Linked DNA regions of Solitalea lacus. Each later gene encodes a partner of the first gene's protein in a complex. Links are inferred from orthologs where the notes say so. Each region holds a gene or a part of one and is shown on either strand. Other genes may lie near its edges.

Region 1 (5,900 bases):
TATTTTCGGTTTCGTATAGTTTAACAGCATGCAACATTGCGCCTTGCTCTTTAATTGGTCCGTTCAGCTGATTGAAAATTTCCATGGCCAACACTTCTGTTGATGCCATTTTACCTTTCATAAAATCAACATCCAAATTCACGTTTTTGTGATCAATCTTATCAATAACTCGTGTATTAATGATGTCACGCAGATCTTTTAAATCAATAACAAATCCTGTTTCTGGATTCACATGCCCCTTGACTGTCACATAAAGTTCATAATTATGCCCATGCCAGTTAGGATTAGAGCATTTGCCAAATACTTCAGCATTTTTCTCTTGGCTCCATTCTTCACGAAATAATTTGTGAGCAGCATTAAACCGCTCCCTACGTGTAATATAAATCATGGGGCAAATATCGAAATTTTTTACTTGGGATGAGCGTCAAACAATTGTGCTAAATTCTTAACTCCTAAACTGGAAAATTGTTTAGTATAATTTCCTTCTATGTATATAGCCCAGGATGTTTATCCAAAGCATTCATTGAATTCTAATTCCATCCGTAATTCTAACATTTTCAAAATATATATTTCCTTACTTTTGCTTCCCATGAAACTTTTAGTTGTTGCAGCTACGCAAGCCGAAATTCAACCTTTTTTAGACACAAAGGCTGATTGCGATGTTTTGATAACAGGTATTGGCATGGTGGCTACAGCTTATCAGCTTACAAAAAAATTACTTTCCAATCGTTATGAACTGGTTATCAATGCCGGCATTGCAGGCAGTTTTGATCGGTCATTAGCACTTGGCTCGGTGGTACAGGTTGCATCCGACTGCTTCCCAGAATTAGGAGCCGAAGACGGAGATCAGTTTATCGACCTTTTTTCATTGGGTTTTGTTGATGAAAATGAAACTCCATTTTCAAACAAAAAGCTTATAAATCCATTTCAAATAGAGGGACTGCAAGTAGTTTCGGGTATTACTGTAAATAAAGTGCATGGCAACGAGGCCAGCATCACGGCCATTCAGCAACGTTTTGCTACCCAATCGGAAAGCATGGAAGGGGCTGCTGTATTATATGTTTGCCTGACTGAACAGGTTAAATGCCTGCAACTAAGAAGCATTTCCAATTACGTTGAAAGGCGTAATCGCAATGCCTGGAATATTCCGCTTGCAATTAGCAACCTTAACCAGGCTTTAATTACTATAGTCAATTCATTTAGTTAAGAACATCGATTAATGGCCCATAGTCTATTAATGATGTTAATTTAAAAACCATGGTTATAGAACCATTTACTATGAATTTAGAGTTATGAAACTAACATTAGGTTTTTCACCCTGCCCTAACGATACTTTTATTTTTGATGCATTGGTCAACAAAAAGATCGACACGGAAGGCTTGGAGTTCGAAATATTTTTTGACGATGTGGAAACACTGAACCAAAAGGCATTTAAAGGCGAACTGGATATTACCAAATTAAGTTACCATGCTTTTGCTTATGCGGCAGATCAGTATGCATTGCTTGACGCAGGTAGCGCCTTAGGTTTTGGCGTAGGTCCCTTGTTAATTTCTAAAACTGATATTTCTGAAGAAACCATGACGGATAAAGATCGGATTGCTGCCTGTTCAGGTCGCGAACCTGTTACCAAATTGGCTTTACGAGTGGCTCAAAAAGTAAACGAACTCAAAATTGGCATTCCTGGTAAGTATACTACTGCCAACTTTTTGTTAAGCCTGGCTTTTCCTATGGCTTTACAAAAACAAGAGTTGGTATTTTCCGAAATTGAGCCTAAACTTTTAAATGACGAAATTGATTTAGGTTTGATCATCCATGAAAATCGTTTCACCTATCAGCAAAAAGGGCTAAAAAAAGTGATTGATCTTGGTGAATATTGGGAACAGCTTACTGGTGCACCGATTCCATTAGGAGGTATTTGTGTTAAACGTGAGCTTCCAGTGGAAATTCAACAGAAAGTCAATCGAATTATTCGCAAAAGTGTGGAGTTTGCCTGCAAAAACCCGAAAGAACCATTGGCTTTTGTTAAGGCGCATGCACAGGAAATGGATGAGGAGGTAATGTATAAACATATTACCACTTATGTAAATAAGTTTTCGATCGACTTAGGTCACGATGGAAAAAAAGCGGTACAAACAATGTTTAACATCGCTGCCGAAAAAGGAATTATCCAATCATCAACCCAAAACCTTTTTGTATCATGATCATTTTAATTGGCGGAGCAGAACAGACGGGAGCTGAAATTGTATCATTTTTGAACACGGCAAACTTTAATGACCTTGTGATAGTGCATGACCATAAAAGTGAGTTGGAAAACGAACAACTTGTGGGAAAACGATACACCAAAAAAATACGTTATAAAGAAACAAGTCGTTTTTTAGCTGCAAATCAATTGCATGTACAATTTGTAATTGTTACATCTGAAAAAGGAATTGATTATGCTGAAGATATTTGGAATGCTTGCATTAAATGGGGTATTCCTTTGATTTTTGCATCAAAAACAGAAAGCAAGTTTGATGAGTTAATTTCTATAAATAGCAAGCAACCATTTTACTGGGCCTCTGTCCGCTACAGTGAAAAAAATAGTGCGCTTTTGCCGAAATTGGTTCTGCATTTGATGGAGAATCGTAAGCAGCCAATACAAATTGACTTAAACAATGAAGCGATCCGGCTTCAGTTTGAACATGTTTAGCCCTAAACAGATATGACTTTACTAGAGAACTTAGCTAAAATTGACAAAGCCCCGTTAGTTGACTTTAATCCGGCTACCGATCGGATGATGGAGGTGAATTTTGATGAAATTGGTGCCGAGTTGAGTGAAGATGTAATTGCTGAAACAAAAAGCTTTACAGAATGGGTTGAGAAAAAACGGATAAGCGCAGGTGCCAAATTTGGTATCGGCGGCTATGATGAATATCGCGAAATTTATAGTCGAAGTGAGCATTTTAATGGTACCGAACCACGTCGTTTGCACTTAGGAGTTGATATATGGGGCCCAGCCGGGACAGCTGTTTACGCTCCTTTAGCTGGCACTGTTCATAGTTTTAAAAACAATAACAATTTTGGTGATTACGGCCCAGCCATTGTGTTAAAGCATAAAATTGGGAATGCTGTAATTCATACCCTGTACGGGCATTTATCTTTAAGCAGCCTGGAAAATCTTGAAGAAGGACAAAAGATTGAGAAAGGTCAAAAAATAGCTGAATTTGGGTTGGATCGTGAGAATGGAGGATGGCCTCCTCACTTGCATTTTCAACTGATTCGAGACATGGGGAGCTTTAAAGGTGATTACCCTGGTGTTTGTAAACTATCAGAAAGGGGAATTTACTTGGCCAATTGCCCTGACCCGGCCCTGCTAATTCAATTCCAATAGCATCTTAAAGAATATAAACATAAAGGCAACCATGGGGTTGCCTTTATGTTTTCAAAGACCCTGAGACCATTTACTATACTTCAAAGCGTTCCTTCATAAATGTTTCCAATGCAAACATCTCATCTCTTAGCTTGGCAGCAAGCAAGAAATCCATTTCTTTAGAAGCCTTCATCATTTCTTTACGAGTGTTTTCTATAGCTTTTTGAAGCTCATTCTTACTCATATATTCCACAATTGGGTCGGATATCAGTGTAGGAATTTCACTTTCTACATAGGCTTGCTGAACACCTCCTCTAAAGTCTATCACCGATGTTTGCTCAATAATGGCCGCTTTTTCTTTTTTCACTGTGCGCGGCACTATACCATGGGCTTCATTATATTTTATCTGTTTCTCACGCCTGCGCATGGTTTCATTGATAGTCCGATCCATAGAATCGGTAATCTTATCAGCATACATAATTACTCGACCATCCTCGTTACGAGCAGCTCGACCAATAGTTTGTATCAGGGCGCGATCAGAACGTAAAAACCCTTCCTTATCTGCATCCAATATGGCTACTAATGACACCTCCGGCAAATCCAGCCCTTCACGCAACAAGTTGATACCTATCAGAACATCAAACTCTCCTAAACGCAACCCGCGTAAGATCTCTACACGTTCCAATGTTTTTATCTCTGAGTGAATGTACCTACATTTAATATTCAGCTTTGCCATGTACTTAGCCAATTCCTCGGCCATTCTTTTTGTAAGCGTGGTAACCAGCACTCGATCACCTTTCTTCACCGTTTTGTCAATCTCATCAAGCAGGTCATCAACCTGGTTTTGCACCGGTCGAACCTCTATAACAGGATCGAGCAAGCCGGTAGGCCTGATTACCTGCTCTATATAAACACCCTCGGTCCTCTCCAATTCATAATCTCCTGGGGTAGCACTCACATAAATGGTCTGATGGGTTAGACTTTCAAACTCATTAAAATTCAATGGCCTGTTATCCAATGCGGCAGGTAAACGAAAGCCATACTCCACCAAAGAAAGCTTGCGTGAACGGTCGCCACCATACATCGCCCTGATTTGGGGAATTGTAACATGGCTTTCATCAATAACTAATAAAAAGTCATCAGGAAAATAATCAAGCAAGCAGAATGGGCGCATTCCAGGCTTACGGCCATCAAAAAAGCGGGAATAATTCTCAATACCGGAACAATAACCCAATTCACGCATCATTTCAAGATCATAATTCACCCGTTCATCCAGGCGCTTAGCTTCCAGCATGCGTTTATCATCAAATAGCTGTTGTTTTCGAACCTCCAATTCCTCACCAATAGCCCAAATAGCTTTGGTCATTTTATCTTTGGGAGTAACAAATAAATTGGCGGGGAAAATAGCCAACTGCTCCATTCTTTCAAGTGTTTTCGCTGAAATCGGATCAATTACACTCAGCTCTTCAATATCATCACCAAAAAATGAAATCCGATAGGCAAAATCAGCATAAGCCGGATACACATCCACAGTATCACCTTTGACCCTAAATGTACCTCTACGAAAATCAGCGGTGGTTCTTGAATACAGAATTTCTACCAACCGATGCAGAAATGCATTTCTGCTAATACGCGTACCAACTCCAATGCGAAATACTGAATTGGCAAAATCCTCTGGATTACCCATACCGTAAATGCACGAAACGGAAGAAACTACAATTACATCTCTCCTTCCCGACATCAGCGCAGAAGTAGTCCGTAACCGCAGCTTTTCAATCTCCTCATTTATTTGCAAATCCTTTTCGATATAGGTATTAGTTGTAGGCATATAAGCTTCCGGCTGGTAATAATCGTAATAGGAAACGAAATAATTAACTGCATTCTCCGGAAAAAACTGCTTAAACTCTCCATAAAGCTGAGCCGCCAAGGTTTTGTTGTGACTTAATATGAGTGTTGGCCGCTGTGTTTGAGCAATTACATTTGCTACTGTAAATGTCTTTCCTGAGCCGGTAACTCCCAATAAAGTTTGGAACTGTTCATTTGCATTAACGCCTTCAACCAATTGGCGTATTGCTTCTGGTTGATCTCCGGTAGGATAATATGCTGAGGTGAGTTGAAATTTCATGTAATTCAAATATAACCAGAAGAAGCTTATCACTTCACAAAGGTTTATAACGATTTTGTTCTTTTATTGTTTAGGTTCCATATAACCGAATTAAGCATTATATTTTCGACCCATTTTCGTTATCTTAGATAAAACATCACTCATTATGATTACTGTTTTTAGCAAAAACAACTCTATAGCCAATCAGTTTCTGGCTGAATTGCGCCATATTGATATTCAAAATGACCGGATGCGTTTCAGACGAAATCTTGAACGCTTAGGAGAGGTTTTCGCCTATGAAATCAGCAAAAAATTGTCCTATGAGGAGCAAGAAGTTATCACCCCGCTTGGTGTTGCATCAGTCCCATTGCTTACTGAATTCCCCGTACTGGTAACCATACTTCGGGCTGGCCTTCCATTGCACCAGGGCCTGATGAACTTTTTCGA
Region 2 (4,642 bases), 1.1 Mb from region 1 along the record:
CTTTCACGTATTTAGGAGCAATCGATTCAATGTGTTTTGCAAACAATTCTGAAATTTCATGCGAATCCTGACCAGGCACTAAACGCATAGAAATTTTTGCATTTGCTTTTGAAGGTAACACGGTTTTAGCTCCTTCACCAATATAACCGCTCCAAATACCGTTAACTTCCAATGTTGGACGAATTGAAGTGCGTTCAATTGTACTGTAACCTTTTTCACCCCAAACTTCGTCAATATTCAAATCTTTCTTGTATGCTGCTTCACTGAACGGTTGTTTTGCCATTTCAGCACGCTCTGCATCAGAAAGCTCAATTACCTTATCGTAAAACCCAGGAATGGTAATGTGGTTATTTTCATCATGTAATGAAGCAATCATTTTTGCTAAGATGGTTGCAGGGTTAGCCACCGCACCACCATAAACGCCGGAATGCAAGTCACGGTTAGGACCAATAACTTCTACTTCCATATAAGCTAAACCACGTAAGCCACACTCAATTGATGGAGTATCGTTGGCAATCATTGAAGTATCAGAAATTAATACTACATCACCTTTCAAACGCTCCTTGTTAGCTTTAACAAAGGTTGCAAGGTTAGCAGAACCTACTTCCTCTTCCCCTTCAATCATGAATTTCACATTACAAGGCAGTGTGTTTGTTTTCATCATCAGCTCAAATGCCTTAACGTGCATATACATCTGACCTTTATCGTCACAAGCGCCACGTGCATAAATCGCCCCTTCAGGATGCTCCTCTGTAATTTTCACAGTCGGTTCAAACGGAGGTGTATGCCACAATTCAAGTGGATCTGCCGGTTGAACATCATAATGACCGTAAACTACTACAGTTGGCAAGGAAGGATCGATAATCTTCTCACCGTAAACTATTGGATATCCTGCCGTTGGGCATACTTCAACTTTATCAGCGCCGGCATCAATCAGGCGTTGTTGAAGATAATCAGCCGTTTTTAATACAGATTCTTTGTATTGAGGATCGGCACTAACCGAGGGGAAGCGCAAAATATCAAACAGTTCATCGAGGAAACGTTGTTTGTTAGCTTCAATATAGTTCTTGATGGTATCCATGAAATTAGAATTTGGGGACAAAGGAAGAAAGAAATATAGAAATATGAAACGGCTTGTTTGTAATTTTTTCGAACATAAGCTAAAATTGATTTACTTAAGGTAAAACGAGTCAAGATACTAACTAATATTAATTAATTTTAACTAAAAAGTATTTATTTTTACCATAACAACTTTTTTGCACAACTACTTGCTATTTCGCTTAAATCGTGTAGGTTTGTTATAAAATCGATCTGTTTATTAATTGTTTATGATGAAAAACATACCAAAGCGCAGCTTCTTGTTGTTATGTATTCCGATTGTGGGGATACTATGCTTTGGCCTCCATTCTTGTAATTCTACCCAAAAAGCCAAAACTGCAAGTTCCAGCACCTACATCAAGAAATACATGGACAAACAAGCGTTTGAAATTCAACGCTATGTAAAGGACAGTAAAGTTGAAAGAGTTGGTGATTCAATTAAAATAACTTTCGTGAATGAAGTATTTTTTGATCTTAACAAATATGAATTACGTCCAGAGGCTGAATCTTCCGTAAACCGATTGGTGGCTATTCTTAAAAAATACGCTAAAACATACAACATAATACAAGGTCATACAGATAATTCGGGAGATGATGCATACAACATTTCATTATCTTATAAAAGAGCAGACGAGGTTAGAAAATACCTTATTGCCCATGATATTGCTCCAGAAAGATTAAACGCTTATGGGGTTGGAGATACGCAACCTATTGCATCAAACGAGACTGAAACTGGCCGAGCTAAGAACAGAAGAGTGGTAATTTGGATTACCAGCGATTATGGTCTTAAAGAAGAAGCCGAGGCCCGTAAACGCTAATCAGGAAACGCTACCTTAAACATCCTGTTTTTCCTCTTACTTCAATAAGTTTGCTTAACTTAGCAGGCTTTTAAAATTGGGGAGTTCAATTGAGTTATTTAGATAAATTAAATCCTACGCAAAGAAGTGCTGTTGAATGCACTGAAGGCCCATTGATGATTATTGCCGGAGCGGGCTCTGGAAAAACTCGTGTAATTACATATCGCATTGCCCACTTAATTAATAAAGGGGTTGATCCGTTTAATATTTTAGCCTTAACGTTTACTAATAAAGCTGCTCGTGAAATGCGTGAGCGTATTTCAGCCATTGTAGGCCCCGATGCACGCAATATCTGGATGGGTACTTTTCACTCCATTTTTGCCCGTATCTTACGTGTTGAAGCCGATAAACTAGGTTATCCGAGCAATTTCACCATTTACGATACGGACGATAGCAAAAGCTTATTACGAACCATCATTAAGGAACAACAGCTTGATGATAAGCTGTACAATGTAAACTTCGTTTTAAACAGAATCTCCTCTGCAAAGAACAATCTAATTTCGGTTGCTGAATACAAAAAGAATGAGCAAATACAAGCTGATGATTTCTCTTCGGGCAGAAGTAAAATGGCAGAGCTTTATGAGATTTATGCCCAGCGTTGTTATAAAGCCGGAGCAATGGATTTTGATGACTTGCTTTTCAAAACCAATATCCTATTAAAGCAATACCCTGATATACTGAACAAATACCAGCATAAATTCAAATATGTGATGGTTGATGAGTATCAGGATACTAACTTTTCACAATATATTATTGTAAAAAAACTGGCTGCAGTAAATCGTAATATTTGCGTTGTAGGAGATGATGCTCAAAGTATTTATGCCTTTCGCGGGGCCAATATTGAGAACATTCTCAACTTTGAAAAGGATTATCCCGAACTGAATATATTTAAGCTGGAACAGAATTATCGCTCTACCCAAAATATTGTTCAAGTTGCCAATAGCATCATCAAAAACAATAAAAATCAGCTCGAAAAGAATGTTTTCTCTGAAAATGAAACCGGAGAAAAAATTAAAGTAATCAGAGCTTTTAGCGACAATGAAGAAGGCAAAATTGTAGCTGAATCAATAGCTCAGGAACGAAGTCTTAAAGGACTTAACTTTCACGACTTTGCAATTCTGTATCGTACAAATGCTCAGTCGCGTTCTCTCGAGGAAGCTTTACGTAAGCTAAATCTTCCGTATAAGATTTACGGAGGTATGTCATTTTATCAGCGTAAAGAAATTAAGGATCTGATTGCCTACTTCAGGTTAACCATTAATCCTAATGACGAGGAAGCCTTAAAACGTGTGATCAATTATCCTGTACGTGGTATTGGCAAAACCAGTTTGGATAAAATTATCGTTTTGGCAGATGAGAAAAACCTGCCATTGTGGGAAATTGTATCAAATATTCATTTATACATAAGCGGTCGTGGGGTGGAAAACGTCATGAATTTTGCCACCATGATTCGCAGTTTTCAAGCACTTGCCAAAAGCAACAGTGCTTATGATGTTGCAGAACATATTGCAAAGCAATCAGGCATTTTGCGTGAATTGCATGCTGACAAGTCAATTGAAGGGCTTAGCCGTTATGAAAACATTCAGGAATTACTAAACGGTATTAAAGAGTTTAGTGAACGTGAAGATATAGAAGACCGTAGTATCAGCCAGTTTTTGATGGATGTTGCCCTTCTTACCGGTGATGAAAAGCAGGAAGAAGAAGATAAAAATACAGTGTCGTTGATGACCATACACTCTTCAAAGGGTTTGGAATTCTCTCATGTGTATATTGTTGGATTAGAGGAGAATTTATTCCCTTCTCAAATGTCCCTAAACTCACGTCAGGATTTGGAAGAAGAGCGTCGTTTGTTTTATGTGGCTACCACACGTGCTGAAAAAAAACTGACCTTAACTTATGCCACCAGTCGTTTCAAATTTGGCACACTGCAGAATTCTGAACCAAGCAGATTTTTGGATGAAGTTGATCCAAAATTCCTCGATCTGGATTTCAATCCGGCAAAGCAGCAAAAAGAACAAAATCCTTATATTGATTTCGGGGATGAACGAAGAGGATTTACAGAATTTGCGGCCAAACCGAAAATTTCTTCTAAACCTAAAACCACTCAGTTATTGGCTAAAGCTCATACGCCAACCGAAGGTTTTGCTCCAAGTGATACCTCTGATTTACAAGTAGGCATGGAAGTTGAACATGAACGTTTTGGTTTTGGTAAGGTGATAAATTTGGATGGAAAAAAACCGGATATAAAAGCAACTATATTCTTTAAGGAGCTTGGACAAAAGCAGCTTTTACTTAAATTTGCCAAACTAAGGATAGTTGAATAACAACCATAAACCTATAGTGTAAGTTCACCAGTAAACATAACAATCCATGTCAAAAGACAATCTAAAGCCGTTTGATTACAACACTACCCGTCCGCGATTAAAAATGGCCGAGTATGGGCGCAACGTACAAAATATGATTGACCATGTTCTAACCTTGCAGGATAAGGAGGAACGTAATAAATATGCGCAGGCTGTAATTGAATTAATGGGCCAACTGAACCCGCATTTGCGTGATGTTACTGATTTTAAACACAAACTGTGGGATCACTTGTTCATTATCTCTGATTTCGAGTTAGAAGTCGACTCGCCATTCCCGGTTCCTTCAAAGGAATCAATTTACGCAAAACCTCATCGATTGAAATA

What was found. Proteins that work in one complex are often made in the same cells at the same time.
Region 2: the proteins of uvrB (region 1) and L2B55_RS07975 are in contact, whole or in part, in a crystal structure (PDB 7EGT), measured with the Thermus thermophilus proteins. The link is inferred for Solitalea lacus from one-to-one orthologs. Residues at the interface, in WP_096411307.1 of Thermus thermophilus: Glu23, Leu25, Arg26, Asp27, Gly28, Glu29, Arg30, Phe31, Arg55, Glu326, Asp327, Phe328, Glu379, Ser382, Gln383, His398, Gly400, Arg401; in WP_096412145.1 of Thermus thermophilus: His654, Arg656, Phe657, Gln666, Asp668, Glu669, Lys680, Arg681, Leu682, Ser683, Lys685, Tyr686, Ala687.

Annotation. Positions count from the first base shown.
Region 1 is NZ_CP091740.1:769,425-775,324, reverse strand. What follows is about bases 2,960-5,900. They hold uvrB (excinuclease ABC subunit UvrB), read right to left. Parts: upstream 5,475-5,900; coding sequence 3,444-5,474; downstream 2,960-3,443. Other genes in these bases: upp (uracil phosphoribosyltransferase), read left to right, coding at 5,620-5,900; L2B55_RS03255 (peptidoglycan DD-metalloendopeptidase family protein), read left to right, coding at 2,960-3,370. Also shown: L2B55_RS03275 (6-pyruvoyl trahydropterin synthase family protein), read right to left, coding at 1-388; mqnB (futalosine hydrolase), read left to right, coding at 590-1,207; L2B55_RS03265 (menaquinone biosynthesis family protein), read left to right, coding at 1,293-2,201; L2B55_RS03260 (Rossmann-fold NAD(P)-binding domain-containing protein), read left to right, coding at 2,198-2,689; more of L2B55_RS03255, read left to right, coding at 2,702-2,959. UniProt on the Escherichia coli protein: The UvrABC repair system catalyzes the recognition and processing of DNA lesions. A damage recognition complex composed of 2 UvrA and 2 UvrB subunits scans DNA for abnormalities.
Region 2 is NZ_CP091740.1:1,880,729-1,885,370, reverse strand. The notes cover bases 1,671-4,642. They hold L2B55_RS07975 (ATP-dependent helicase), read left to right. Parts: upstream 1,671-2,005; coding sequence 2,006-4,279; downstream 4,280-4,642. Other genes in these bases: L2B55_RS07970 (DUF4290 domain-containing protein), read left to right, coding at 4,326-4,642; L2B55_RS07980 (OmpA family protein), read left to right, coding at 1,671-1,916. In the rest of the region: L2B55_RS07985 (dipeptidase), read right to left, coding at 1-1,081; more of L2B55_RS07980, read left to right, coding at 1,329-1,670. UniProt on the Escherichia coli protein: A helicase with DNA-dependent ATPase activity. Unwinds DNA duplexes with 3'-5' polarity. Translocates on single-stranded DNA with 3'-5' polarity. Initiates unwinding more efficiently from a nicked substrate than double-stranded DNA.